Regions from separate parts of the Halobacillus sp. H74 genome, predicted to be linked through region 1. Evidence: riboswitches for the same ligand, from Rfam matches in the RefSeq annotation. Region 1 holds a riboswitch; each other region holds the start of a gene.
The links. A riboswitch is a leader RNA that binds a small molecule or an ion and turns the genes downstream of it on or off. The one in region 1 is predicted to bind thiamine pyrophosphate.
Positions count from the first base shown of each region.

Region 1 (4,645 bases):
ATTGGCACATCCCAAAGCCCCTGCGCCAACGATCAGCACATGTTTACGTGAGAGGAGTTCCTGGCCTTCATTTCCTATTGCTGAAAAAAGCTGCTGTCGTGAATAGCGGTCCCTCATCATTCCATCATCCCGTATTCCGGGCTGCTTTTTGTCGCATATGTTTTTTGCTTAATTCTGCCTGCTTCATAACCTAAACGCCCGGATCGGATGGCTAACTTCATTGCCTCGCTCATCTTGACAGGATCATCCGCTCCTGCAACGGCTGTATTCAACAATACGCCATCTGCCCCAAGCTCCATAGCCCATGCTGCATCTTTAGGGGACCCTATTCCTGCATCAACGATCACAGGGATTTCTGATTGTTCAATGATAAACTGAAGATTGACCGGGTTTATAATGCCCTGCCCAGAACCGATTGGTGAAGCCCCAGGCATGACAGCATGAACGCCCTCCTCTTCTAAACGCTTGACTAATACAACGTCATCAGAGGTGTATGTCAACACTGTGAATCCTTCACTTAAAAGTTGTACAGACGCTTTCATCGTTTCAAAAGGATCAGGAAGCAAAGTTTTATCACAACCGATCACTTCTACTTTAATCATGTCACACAACCCGGATGCATAAGCAAGACGAGCCATCCGCACGGCTTCTTCAGCATTTTTTGCTCCAGCTGTATTCGGAAGTAATGAGTACTTTTCTAGATCAAGTGCTTCCAGCAAGTTAGGCTCATCAGCATCAAAAATGTTCATCCTTCTTACTGTGAAGGTCAATATCTCAGTCTCTGAAGCTTCCACTGCTTCTTTCTGCATTTTGAAACTAGGGTATTTGCCAGTCCCTAACATCAATCGTGAATGGAAATGTTTAGCACCTATTTTTAACATGATTATCCTCCTCCTACAAAATGAACAATTTCAACAGCGTCTCCATTGGAGAGCTTTGTGGTTTCATAAACATTTTTACTGATGATTTCCCGATTAACTTCCACAACCGAAAACACTTTCTTCACTTTATATACATCGAGCAAATCAGCCACTGTCGTTTCCTGTTCTGATAACTGCAGGTCTTTCCCATTAACGCGAATATTCATAACGGCTGCCTCCTTCTCTTTGAAAGCGTTCCGGTGAGAACATTTCCTTAAGCACATTAGGAACTGTCTTTCCTGAAATCATGTCTTTGATGATTTGGCCGGTGGCAGGAGCTAGCAAGATTCCATTACGATAATGACCGGTGGCAAAATACAGCCCCTCCATTTCAGGATGCTCACCGATGATCGGCCTGCCATCGACAGAACCTGGCCTAATCCCTGACCAACATCCATGGAATGCTTCCTCTTGTAAATCAGGGAAAATGGAGAATACATCATTCATCAATTTTGATAACCCCCCAGCTGTTGTGGTCGTGCTTCGGTCCTCAGGAATGGTAGTCGCCCCGATCACAAGGCGTCCATCCAGCTTTGGCACGAGGTAAAAATTGCGGAAGAATAAGGTTTCATTTACAAAGTGCCTGTTAGGTTTGATGGAAAAACATTCGCCTTTTGTCGGAACCATAGGGTTTGAAAGACTAGTTCCAGTAAACCAACGACCGCTTTCAGCCCCTGAAGCCACTACAATCTTTTCAGCAGTGAGTGAACCATTTTCAAGGTGGACTTTAAAAGACCCTTTTGATTTTTCTATCCTTACTACCTCATTATTCTCAAGCAGATCTCCACCATGAGCTAACGCCCCTCGCTTAAAGGCTTCACAAGCTTGTGTGGGTTCAACATGTCCATCCTCTTTCATGAATAATGCTCCAGATGCTTTTTTTGTAACGGCAGGTATCCGCTCTCTTAGCTGGTGACCCGAAAGATACATTAAGTCAGGAAACAGGTCCCTTTTTGCGAGCAAATCATCGTGATGTCGTGGATCTATAGCAATTTCCAGCATCCCGAATTGTGAAAAGCTGATATCTATTCCTGTTTGTGCGTATAAGTCCGTACTTAATTTTTTATACAGATTTCTGCTATTCTCACAAAACTGGTGAAAAGCACCTGCTTCTTTATTTTCTGTATGCACCCCGAGCATGCCGGCAGCTGCCTTTGTCGCTCTATTGCCACTTGTATTCTTTTCCACCACTAACGAAGAATGGCCACTTTCACTCAAATAATAGGAAACCGAATGACCTATGATTCCCCCACCGATAACCAACGTATCTATGTGCTTATCCATCATAAAGCCCCTTCCTTTTGTAACGATCCGCCGCTTCCAGAGGATCTTCAGCACTGAATATCCCAGACATGACCGCGATCCCTTCCACCCCTATCGCAGTCAATTCTTTCACTTTTCCAGGATCAATTCCCCCGATTGTCACCACTGGAATACTGAGCACCCCAGTAAGGTTGGCGACGTTTCCGATTCCTCTAGGAGCCCTTCCTTTTTTACTGCTTGTGGAATAAACGTGGCCATACATGACATAATCCGCTCCTTCCTCTTCTGCTTGTATAGCTGCATCTATGGTATGTACAGATACACCTATAGTGAGATGCGGATAGATTTTCCTTACCTTGTTGACTGCTGCCCCATTTTCCGGAAGATGAAGATGATCAATCCCCGCCAAACCCGCAACATCCATATGTTTATGAACACAAAGCTTCTGTTTAGGAACTCCACTTTCCAGCAAGTTCCTTACAAAAGAAAGATACCCAGAAACCGTCTTTTGTTTTTCCCTCAGAATGATGAGGTCAACAACCTCTGCCAAATCAAGAATGGTTCTTACCAAATCTGTTTCTTCCATTTCTCCATTAGTAACGGCAACTAATTTCACAACCTCACCTCCTCAACAGGAATATAAAAGCCATCTCCCACACTCGCAGAGCTAAACAAAATTTTTAACCAAAAAAATGCCACCTTCCCGGAGGAAAGTGGCATGACCTATTTTATTACCAACATGAAAATGCATCCATTTCACGTGTGAAAATACAAAGGCTTTGTCACTTTCCTCCGCTGGTTTTAATGCCAGTTCAGGTTCAAAGAGTCTCGAAGTTCCACTTCAATCTCAGCCTTTAAGTAAAGGCACCCCTAGTGAGTAATTCATTAAATTTTATTGTTGTCACTTTAACCTTACAATATTTTGAAAGTTCCGTCTACCGTAAGTAAGTATCTTTTCGGTCAATTCTACTTCATTCATCTAATAAAGCCAACCGAAAAACTTAAAATCATATTACTGAACTTATCATCGATTACAGGAAATCTGATTGTGATTCTCATCAAAAATGCCCGCTTCAAAAAAGTGACCATTGAAAAAACCTTTTCAATCTGGAGGAGCTGTTAAAGTTTATTGTTGCTTCTCACGAATCGATTGTCGATGGAGGCTTGCTGCGAGCATCACCCACCGAACGCTCATGGACGTGTAAGAGCCCGTATGTCTCATCGAAATAAAAAAGCCGAGTTGAACGATAAAATCGTCCTACTCGGCTTTTTCTTTGATGCATAACTCAGAAAGTTGCAGTTCTCAGTAGACTATCAAAATAGGCGGTTTAGCATTTAGATCCTTTATTCAACGTTGCATTGGTTAAAGCTCAGGATTACTGCTGTTTAGATTGTTTGCGGAGGAAGACACCTGCCGCTGCGATTGCTGCAAGAATGGATGCATACAACCAGATGTTGCTATCTGACGCTGTGCCGCCCATGCCTGTATCCGGCATTTCCTCTGGCATTTCTTCACCCATGAACTTATCAGGGTATGCACCTACAATCCCAGTGGAAAGAGCTTTAGATGCACCGAACATATGAGCATAAGAATCTCTTAGAGTCATGTAGGTTTTCTCATAGTCTTCAGCTGCATATTGATCAAACGTATTGAACAAGTAATCGGCATGTTGCTGCAGACTTGGAGCCAGTTTATCTGCACTTATCTCGCCTTTAGTACCTTGCTCAAGGAACTTAGCGAATGTTTCACGATAATCTTCCAACGCTTTCATGGCTTCTTCTTTCTTCACTTCATCATCATTTCCTGTCGCTTTTACATAAGAAACGAAGTCATCGATGTGCTGTGTCCATATGTCATTGAACTGGGAACCAGCTTCTTCACCAAAGATGGACGTAATCGCTTTCGTCAAGTCTTCTGTATTATTTGAAAGAGCTTTAGCGGATGCTTCAAAATCTTCTGATCCATCAAGACCATTTTGCATCGCCATCGTAGCTAGTCCAACATGTTCACTCAAAAGGTGGTTCAGGTTAGAACGAAGGTCGGCAGCTGGAGTGACAGTTTTCGTATTGTTGAATTTATCCGGGAATTGATTAACGATGGCACTAGACATCCCTTTACTTACGCCATACATATGCTCAATGGCTTTACGCTCTTTCATATACGCTTCTTCATAATCACCTGCTACATATGCATCAAAAGCACCGATCAACTGGTTGACGTGCATTTGCAAGCCTTCAGCAAGACCATCTGCTTTTAAGCGGTTTCCGGTCGCTTCTGAAATAAATTCAGAGAAGTCCTCACGATACTGGTTCAATTCATCCAATGCCATTTGTTTTGCTTCTTCATCTTCATTTCCTGTCGCTTTCACATAATCGACGAAGTAACCAATGTGAGAAGACCACATCTCATTGAACTTCTCACCAGCCTCTTTGCCATATACAGATTCAATAGCAGCTGTGAG
Region 1 covers NZ_JBQQCI010000007.1:160,339-164,983, forward strand. The annotation lists gene ACTWPX_RS16495 (ThiF family adenylyltransferase) at 1-117, opposite strand, end outside; gene ACTWPX_RS16500 (thiazole synthase) at 117-881, opposite strand; gene thiS (sulfur carrier protein ThiS) at 884-1,087, opposite strand; gene thiO (glycine oxidase ThiO) at 1,071-2,204, opposite strand; gene ACTWPX_RS16515 (thiamine phosphate synthase) at 2,197-2,799, opposite strand; TPP riboswitch at 2,954-3,065, opposite strand; gene ACTWPX_RS16520 (copper amine oxidase) at 3,560-4,645, opposite strand, start outside.

Region 2 (4,645 bases), on a different contig from region 1:
CCATCCAGGAAAAAAACACGCGCCAAACGCTGGAATAAACAGGGTTGGAATCACGCAGCTGATCCAGGTTCGTTAATACAACATCCACGCCACCATCTTCCAGACGGCGGATCGTTTCTGATTCATAAGATCCATAAACCGTATTGATCTTATCTGTAATAAATACCACTTTTAAATCTGGCACTTCTTCTTTCCTCTTGAGGATCGCGTCTACGAGATTCTTTGAGATCTTAGGAAAGTCATGTTTTCCACTGGTATATCCATTGAACAAAAACATGTCCGCAACGATAAAATCCTCAGCTTCAGAGATCGTCCGGTTGATTTCTTCAAAAATTTCCAACTCATGAACGGTTTCCCCTTCGTCATTCTCATAGGTCAAATCCCGGAAAAACTCCACACTGTCCATGGAGTGTTCTTCCCCCTCATAGGAAACCCCTTCCGGGAGTGATTTCCACGATGTATGATACGCAATCGTCAAACTGATAATAATTAGAAAGATAAGTACAATCCAAAACCACTTGCTTTTATAAAATCTTTTCAAACGCTGCACAACAATCCCCTCCACTTTTTAGAGCGCTTAGTTATTTTCACCATCCCCCTTCATTTCAAACCTCTCAAACAAAATTTGTCGAATTTCAGTGTTGGCTTCCTCTCATTTATGACCTGAAATTTCTAACATAAAAAGAAGTGAAGTATGTTGCCGGAGCGGCGTATGCATTTATTTCTTCATAAAGAAAACCCGAACGATTTTTCGTTCGGGTTTCCTAGTGGAAAAATTCTTTTATCCTGCCTCAACGGCTTAATGCATCAATAATTTAGGTCGCTGCACAAATAACAGACTGACCACAATACTACTTAAAATAAAAGCAGGCAACATATATCCCCCGTTATAGACGAGTGAGTAGAGCCACACCGGTTGTCCTTCCGGAGCAAATTCCCCGTAAAAAACAATCCCGGCAGTAAAGTGACCGATAAAGCGTAGCAAACTCCCTACGAAGCAGCCAAATACGATCCAGCCAACCAATGCTTTCGACTCTTTGGCTTTAATCGCTTTCCACAATGGTTTGGCAACAAATCCCGCTACCCCGATGACAGCAAAGGCGATGATATAATCTAAAATCGTCTGTACCGGCGTAATGATATAGGCTCCTGTTAAGATTTGATAGATTCCTAATAAGACGCCTGTGGCCATGCCACCTTTGATTCCCCACCTGAATGCCATGATGAACACAGGCACCATTGCAAGGGATATGGATCCCCCTTGCGCCCATAACTTGAAAGATAGAAAAGGTAAAATATCCAACAACAACGCTAATGCTGAAAAAATAGCGATTTCTACTAAAAATAAAACACGACGATTCCTCATCTGACCTACCTCCTGTAGAAAGACACAAAAAAAGCAATGCCAAATAGGGAAGCTTCCTGATGGAGGAGTCCCAAATGCATTGCACCATCAAAAAAGCCGCCATCCCTGCGTCAGTATTAACTGACAGGTTCGAAGGGTAAGAACGAAGAGTTCACTCTCAGCCAGAAGGCTCCCCTTGAAGGCTTTATACCGTTACTTTTCTTGATTTGTCTACTATTATAATAGACTTTCGGATTAATTACAAAGATTATCTTATTGCCCCGGAAATACTCTTATCTCAGCCTTTAGTATTCGTGTACATCTGGAAAAATTCAAGGCTTCTTTCTATGATTAAATCCTGGTCGTAATCCAGTGTCGCAACATGGTAACTGTTTTCTAAGTGAATGATTTCTTTATGCTCCGAAAAGACGGAATCAAAAACCACTTCTGAATTATTCGGTGGTACGACATGGTCTTCATCTGAAACGAAAATCATGATGGGACAATGAATAGCATCCAGTCGCTCTTTTACTTGGTCCATCAGATGAACAAGCTCTTGAATCGATTTAACCGGGGTGCGATCATAGGCAAGTTCATGACTCCCCTGGTCTTTAATATCCGATCCGATGGCATCCAAAAACCGCTCTTCCGATGAAATACTGCTTTCAAAGGCCGGGATTTGGATGGCGGCGTTAATGGGAATGACCCCTTTGACTGCTTCATACTGACTTGCTATATACAAGGCAAGCGCACCACCCATCGATAATCCGGCAACGAAAACAGTGGAACACCTCTCAGTCAGCCACTGGTATGCTTCATCCACAGAGCGGATCCACTCCTTATAAGAAGTAGATTCCATATCCTCAGGGGTCGTCCCATGACCTTTCAAACGAGGACAATGGACGGTGTAGCCTTCTCTCGCATAAGCTTCCGCTAAAGACCTCATACTCTGAGTCGTGCCTGTAAACCCGTGGCAGAGCAGAATGCCCACCTCATTCCCTTCAAACCGTATGTCTTCCGCTCCATTCATTACGATGCTTTGTTCCATATCTCTTCTCTCCTTCCGCTTTTTCGGTTCCAAGTATTTTTTTCAACACTGTTCTCTCCAACCACCGCCACGGAAGGATTCGTTTCATAAACACATTCATCCTTACCCCGGCTCCAATCGGATAACGGAGTTTAGACAGCTGCTCCTTTTGCATAAGGTCTGCCATAAAATCAGCTACCTTACCCGGCTTTTCATGGGACTCTTCATTCAAAGCACTCCATAGACCTTTCGTGTAGTCTGAATATGGCGAATCAGGATCATGGACAGTCTCAGGCAATTCCATGCCAGAGGACCAGATGTTCGTCTGATAAGAACCTGGTTCAATCAATGCTACATCAATACCAAAAGGCCGGACTTCAAAGCGTAGACTTTCTGATAGTCCTTCGAGTGCATGTTTAGATGATACATAGGCGGATAGGCCGGGGAAGCCGATCAGTCCACTGACACTGCTTACGTTAAAGATTTTCCCCCGTCCTTGTCTCCTCATCAAAGGGAGCACAGCTTTGGTGACACCGATCACCCCGAATACATTCGTTTCAAATTGGCGTCGGTAAGCTTCCAGCGGTACTTGTTCGAGGAAACCACCAATCGCAAAGCCCGCATTGTTCACGAGTACGTCCAGCCTATCCAGGCTCTCCAGTTGTTGTTCGAATCGCTTTATAGAATCTATATCCGTTACATCTAATGCCCAGACTTCAATCAGACTTCTGATTTCCGGGGCCAGGGTCTCATCTTCAAATACAGAGGCTTTCTCCATATTCCTCATCGTCGCGATGACCTTAAATCCTTTTTCTGCACATTTAATAGCGGTATGGTAACCGAACCCACTGGAAGATCCGGTGATCAAAACGGTTTGGCTCATTCAACTACTCTCCTTTATTCCTTGCTTTACCCCCTATTGTTCGCTATCACACACCAAATCTCCTTTTTATTGAAATTGGCCATCACCAACATCCCCCCTCTCTCCACACCAGTTATCGCTTACTTATTCATAAGAATATTAACTTAGGTTTTAAGCAAGGAATGGTATAGTATTCGGTTGAATAATGTTAAAATGAGAAAGGTTTGTCTACAACCGAATTTTAAAAGAAAGGAAGTTTCATAGCCTATGAGTACTGACATGAAGCTTCAAGAGCTTACTCCTTCCTATGATCCATGGGAAGCGTACATGGATGTCCAGGAACATGGTGAAATGAAGTTATCCAATATTGAATTTACAACCACCACCTTGTGCAACATGCGCTGTGAACACTGCGCCGTCGGCTATACACTGCAGGCGAAAGATCCGGAAGCATTGTCAATGGACCTGATCCGTGAACGTCTCGATGAAATCCCTCACCTGAGAACATTGAGTATTACAGGCGGTGAACCGATGATGTCGAAAAAGTCTGTCGACAACTATGTTCTCCCATTGTTGAAATATGCCCATGAACGAGGAGTGCGCACACAAATCAACTCCAATTTGACACTCCCTTACAAACGATATATTCCGATCATTCCATACCTTGATGTTTTACATATCTCACATAACTGGGGAACGATTGAAGAATTCATTCATACAGGTTTCGCTCGTATGGAACGGAAGCCTTCCGAAGAAAACCGGCAGAAATATTTCGATCGGATGGTGGAAAATTCACAGCGGCTTTCAGAAGAAGGTGTGATGGTATCAGCGGAAACGATGCTGAACAAACGGACCTTCCCGTATCTGGAATCTATCCATGATCATGTCAAAGAAATGAAGTGTGCCAGACACGAAATTCATCCGATGTACCCTGTCGATTTCGCCAGCAGTTTGGAAACATTGAGTCTGGAAGAAATGCGTGAAGGAATCAACCGCCTTCTCGATCACCGTGATGAAGACACTTGGATGCTGTTCGGAACCTTACCTTATTATCCTTGCAGCGCATCAGAGGAAGATTTGAACATGTTAAAACGACTGTACAAGGAAAAGAATGTTACGGTACGTAATGACCCGGATGGCCGCTCCCGTCTCAACGTCAACATTTTCAGTGGTGATATCATCGTGACCGATTTCGGTGATGAGCCCGGACTCGGTAACATCCAGAACACGAAACTTGAAGATGCTTATCAGCAATGGATGCAAACAGATACGGCTAAGAACCTCAACTGTCATTGTCCTGCCGTTCAGTGCCTCGGTCCGAATGTTCTTGTCAAAAACACGTATTATAAAGATGTGGATTTTCAAAAAAGGAAAACAAACATTACATTATAACTTGCGTTCGTCCCATCCT
Region 2 covers NZ_JBQQCI010000008.1:31,145-35,789, forward strand. The annotation lists gene ACTWPX_RS16925 (phospholipase D family protein) at 1-550, opposite strand, end outside; gene thiT (energy-coupled thiamine transporter ThiT) at 800-1,366, opposite strand; TPP riboswitch at 1,452-1,552, opposite strand; gene ACTWPX_RS16935 (alpha/beta hydrolase) at 1,644-2,393, opposite strand; gene ACTWPX_RS16940 (SDR family oxidoreductase) at 2,347-3,255, opposite strand; gene yfkAB (radical SAM/CxCxxxxC motif protein YfkAB) at 3,502-4,626, shown strand.
Region 2: it holds a riboswitch for thiamine pyrophosphate, as region 1 does, so the genes downstream of both, thiT (energy-coupled thiamine transporter ThiT) here and ACTWPX_RS16515 (thiamine phosphate synthase) in region 1, are expected to answer to the same signal.

Region 3 (4,645 bases), on a different contig from region 1:
ACCAACCGTCCAGACTATATAAACGAGTGGTGTGATCGGATCGAACAAAAAGGCGAGCACAAACACAACCCCGATAATCGTCAATGCTTTGACAGAGGGATTGATCTCATGAAGAAACATAGGATCGCCTCCTTTCCTCGATCATCTCTGTCATTGTGATACGTGGAGGCTTTTCGATGGAATACTTTTCGAGATCCTGGTGCTTCCACAATATCTCTGGTGATTTATCGAAAGCGATGGTTCCTTTGTCCATCACCACAACGCGCGTAGCGAACCTGTCTACGAGGTCCATGTCGTGTGTGATCATAATGATCGTTGTCCCTTGTTTATGCTTTTCCTGCAGCAAATCCATCAAACTTTCTGTCGAGCTGGCATCCTGCCCGAACGTCGGTTCATCAAGAAAAAGCATGCGTTGGTCAGCGACAATCATAGTGGCTACACTGAGCCGCCGCTTTTGTCCCTGACTCAACAAGAAAGGGTGTTGATTTTCCAGGCCTTCTAAACGGCAGAGTTGTAGTGTGTCATGAACCACTTCTTGTAAACGACTCTCATGTACACCTTCCACTTTCAGGCCGAATGCTACCTCTTCGAAAACCGAATCAGTGATGAATTGGTGTTCAGGATTTTGAAATACATAACCGATTTCGCTGCGCAACTGTTGTTCGCTCCATTTGCTTAAAGTACGATCATGCAAAGTGATCTTTCCGCTTGAAGGTTTCGTGATGCCTGCCAGCAGTTTGGACAAGGATGTTTTCCCGGTGCCATTTGCCCCGACAATAGCAATCCATTCTTTCTTATGAATAGCCAAATCAATGCCGTTTAAAATCTTTTTCCAACCAATATTGCGTGTTGCCAGCCATTTTTCTGTTTGCTCTGCAGTCTTTTCTCCAACAACAGGAAAATCACCGCCTGAGGCCACATAGTCAGCGATCGTTAACGGAAGATCCCCACACCAGTTATGACTTAGGGCCTGTTTTGTAGCATATGGCAAAGATATACCATGTTGTTGCAGGGCAGGGGCAGAATGAAGCAACCCTTCCTGAAGAGACCCATCATAATATACACTGCCGTCCATTTGTAAAATGAAAACACGGTCAAGGATTTCAACCCAGCCTTCCAGTTGATGTTCGATTACGACCAGGGTCAAGGAAAGATGTTGTTTCAGGTATCTCAGCAAATCGATGAATTCCCGGGTCGCGATTGGGTCGAGGTTTGCTGTCGGCTCATCCAAAATGAGTACCTCAGGTTCCATCGCTAGCACACAGGCGAGTGCCAGCTTTTGTTTTTGCCCCCCAGAGAGTTGTGCGATCGTTTTTTCTTTATATTCAAACAAACCTACCCATGTTAAGACTTCCTCGACTTTTGCTCTCATAGCATTTAATGGCATAGATAAATTTTCTAATCCAAAAGCGACTTCATCTTCCACTGTGAGCATACAAAATTGTGTTTCAGGATCTTGGAAGACGACACCAATATGCTTGGAAATTTCACCTGGTTGATAATCGTTTGTTCTCTTTCCGTGTACCCATACTTCCCCACTCATCTCTCCATCAAGTTCTCTCGGGTATAGTCCATTCAAACAATGGGTGAAGGAACTTTTTCCAGAACCGCTTGGACCGAGGATCAGCATATCATCACCCTCCATTATGGAAAGCGAGACATCCTGCAGCACCGGTGTTACACAATCTTCATAAGAAAGAGTCAGGTTCTCTGTACGTAGGATTTGTTTAGTCATGCTGCTCGTTGCTTTCTGCGTTCTTTTCCTAAGGCAAAGCTTGAGAGTACTCCCGTTTTTGCCAGAGAGTCACTGAGTGCTTTTCCTAGGACGCCTGAAATTAGCGCACCACTGATGATGCGGACAATGAACATGGCCAGTACATAACCGGTACTTAATGCAGCGAAGCCTGAGAGGAAGTAACCCCATACGAAACTGAAGACGGCAGCCATCATACCGGCGAGCATCAAAGTGAATAAATCATAGCGTTTATAACGGGTCATTGCGAACGCCGATTCTGCTCCAAGACCCTGGATCATCCCAGTTACCATCAATATCGGTCCCACCGCATTACCAAGCAACACTTCGACAGTGGCAGCAATTGTTTCTGATAAAAAGGCAGCACCGGGTTTGCGGATAATATAGGCAGCGATGATGGATACAATGAACCAAATCCCGAAGATGAAATCATAGCCGATAGGTCCGAAAAAACCGACAAGAATTTTCCCCACAGGTAGAAACGCGAGGTAGACGACGGCGAATACAACAGAAAGTACGGACATGACGACAATCTCTTTAAGCTTCCAGCTATTCATCATTCAGTCTCCTTATGTGAAGGACTGTTGGCTGATACAGTGACCGTCATCACCGTATGCGAAGAACCGCTTGCTTCTGTTTCACGAAAGACATCTTCAAGCCCTGTGAAAATATCATGCGTATCCCCGTCCAGTCTTGTTGAATAATGAGCAGGGGAGACTTCAACCCCTTTTGATTTCATGGCTTCTATTTGTGCGTAAATGGTATCCATATAATCACCGCCGCCCATAGGATATAATGAAAATTTAGCCGCAATCGGCAGGCGGAGGCCCGTTACATTCGTTTCATTCAGACGTTCAGACGACTCATCCATATACACATCTCCGGATGTATCTCCAGGGCATCCGATCGAAAAAGTACCTTGAAACGCTACGTGGACACCAGTTTTCGCGATATGCAAAAGAATTGCTTTCGTTACATCAAAAACGTGTTCCATTCGCCCTCTCACAGTTGTAGTCACATCATCGGTATGCAGCCATACTTTTGATGTATCGACCTCTTTCAAACTATCCATAATGTACGTAACAAACTGATCGGACATCGGGTGCACCGAAAAGGAGCAGCCCACAATACGAGAATTTTCACATACTTGATTCATTTTTATTCCTCCTTTTTTTAAAGCACAAAAAAACTGCATCCCATGGGAATGCAGTCCAACTATCGAAAAAGGAAGAACCTTGAAGGTCTTCGGCGAGAGCCGACTGCACTTCCCCACGCTAGTATTATCTAGTTCGGGTGCCAAGGGTCGGAATTATTTCCTCTCAGCCGCGTTACGCAGCTCCCCTAGTGCTAATCAATGGTTATGCAGTTATCGTACTTTGATTTCATAGTAGCGGATGTCGCTGGATTTGTAAACGGTTTGTCTTCAAGAGTTTTATTTAGTCCCTTTCGCGGGTTCTGCTTGGGGGAAAAATCTCTGATCGTCGAAAAACTTGGGCGATGTATAGTTCTTCATTGAAATCCGCAAACAAATTTGTATGTTTCACCTGAGCACCTTGTCCACACTTAACACCTCCTGAAACATAGATTAGTAATAGTTTTATATGGAAGGAGGTGGTCATATGATAGGGCTGAAAACAGTATCGACTGGCGTATTAAGAAAAGAACCTGTCACTATATCCGCTGTCGTCAACCTTGTTAATACAGGGCTGAGTTGTGAACAAGTCGTCATTGAAGTATGGAATTGGAGTTCTTATTCAAATCCTGTACAATTGCCGGTATTAATCGGAAATAACCAGCCAGTTGACTTCCCATACTCTCTTCCCGCTGGTAACTTAGCTGTGATGTACACGAATCTTTCAGGAGTTTTATTCTACGAAGTACGTGTAACTTATGCGGAAGATACGAATATCGTTGTAAACAGTTTTGGCAGAAGTAATGCATTAGCTGCTCAAGAAGGGAACACAGTCTTGAATAATCAATTTGTGCAAATTGAGAGCGACTGCTCCTAGTAAATAAAGATAGGATGCTTCTTAAAATGGAGCATCTTTTTGATTTTGCGGATGTTTTAAAAAATTGGAGTAAAAAGTACCAGATTATTGAAACTATTTGTGGTTTTCCATCGTATTAATAATGAAAGCGATTGTACAAGACTTAGGAAAAAAGCCTGATACGGCACTGGATAAATGATTCTTTGTTTCAAAACCTAATCTCTATGGAAGGGGGACCGTTATGTATTTTCCTTCGAAAAAAGATTCCTGGTTAGCAATGATTCTATGGGGTGTTGTTCTAGTATGCCTGATAGATGGAATTTTCAACTTCCAATGGGGAGTTTACATGCTGCCGTCGCCACTTGATGGTTATTTTATGAAACTGGCAGTTCTGCTCATTATTAGCGGATCGTTATTGTGGGTCTGGTTCCGCACCGGGTACAAAATCGGGGAACAGTGGCTGATCGTCCATTTTGGTCCAATTAAGAAAAAGATTCCTTTAGAGGAAATAGGGAAAGTGTTTCCAAGCAAAGATCCATTCATTGCTCCCGCACTATCCGTAAACCGCTTGGAAATCCATTATGGCAATGGGCGTTATGTGAAAGTTTCTCCGAAAGATAAGGGGTTGTTCCTGAAACAATTAAGAGAAAAATTGACCCGCAAGGAGAGTCCTTATGATCATAGTTGAAAAGCTTATGAAAGCAGGAGGAAAGGAAATTCCTTATACTCACATCAAAAATGGTGGATCAAAAGTCTGCTTTATGCTGTCAGGAGGGTTCCTTTGATTTTTCTTCCGCTAATTCGGGTAACGAAAGAGTGGAGGTGTTCGTATGACAGAGGAAGTAGATGAACAGGAGCAAACAAAAGATGAATATGTAGACTTGAAGATGGGTAAACATGATGT
Region 3 covers NZ_JBQQCI010000002.1:557,529-562,173, reverse strand. The annotation lists gene ACTWPX_RS06175 (energy-coupling factor transporter transmembrane component T family protein) at 1-120, opposite strand, end outside; gene ACTWPX_RS06170 (ABC transporter ATP-binding protein) at 107-1,735, opposite strand; gene ACTWPX_RS06165 (ECF transporter S component) at 1,732-2,310, opposite strand; gene ACTWPX_RS06160 (YkoF family thiamine/hydroxymethylpyrimidine-binding protein) at 2,310-2,909, opposite strand; TPP riboswitch at 3,003-3,106, opposite strand; gene ACTWPX_RS06155 (hypothetical protein) at 3,373-3,762, shown strand; gene ACTWPX_RS06150 (PH domain-containing protein) at 3,983-4,429, shown strand; gene ACTWPX_RS06145 (YrhK family protein) at 4,572-4,645, shown strand, end outside.
Region 3: it holds a riboswitch for thiamine pyrophosphate, as region 1 does, so the genes downstream of both, ACTWPX_RS06160 (YkoF family thiamine/hydroxymethylpyrimidine-binding protein) here and ACTWPX_RS16515 (thiamine phosphate synthase) in region 1, are expected to answer to the same signal.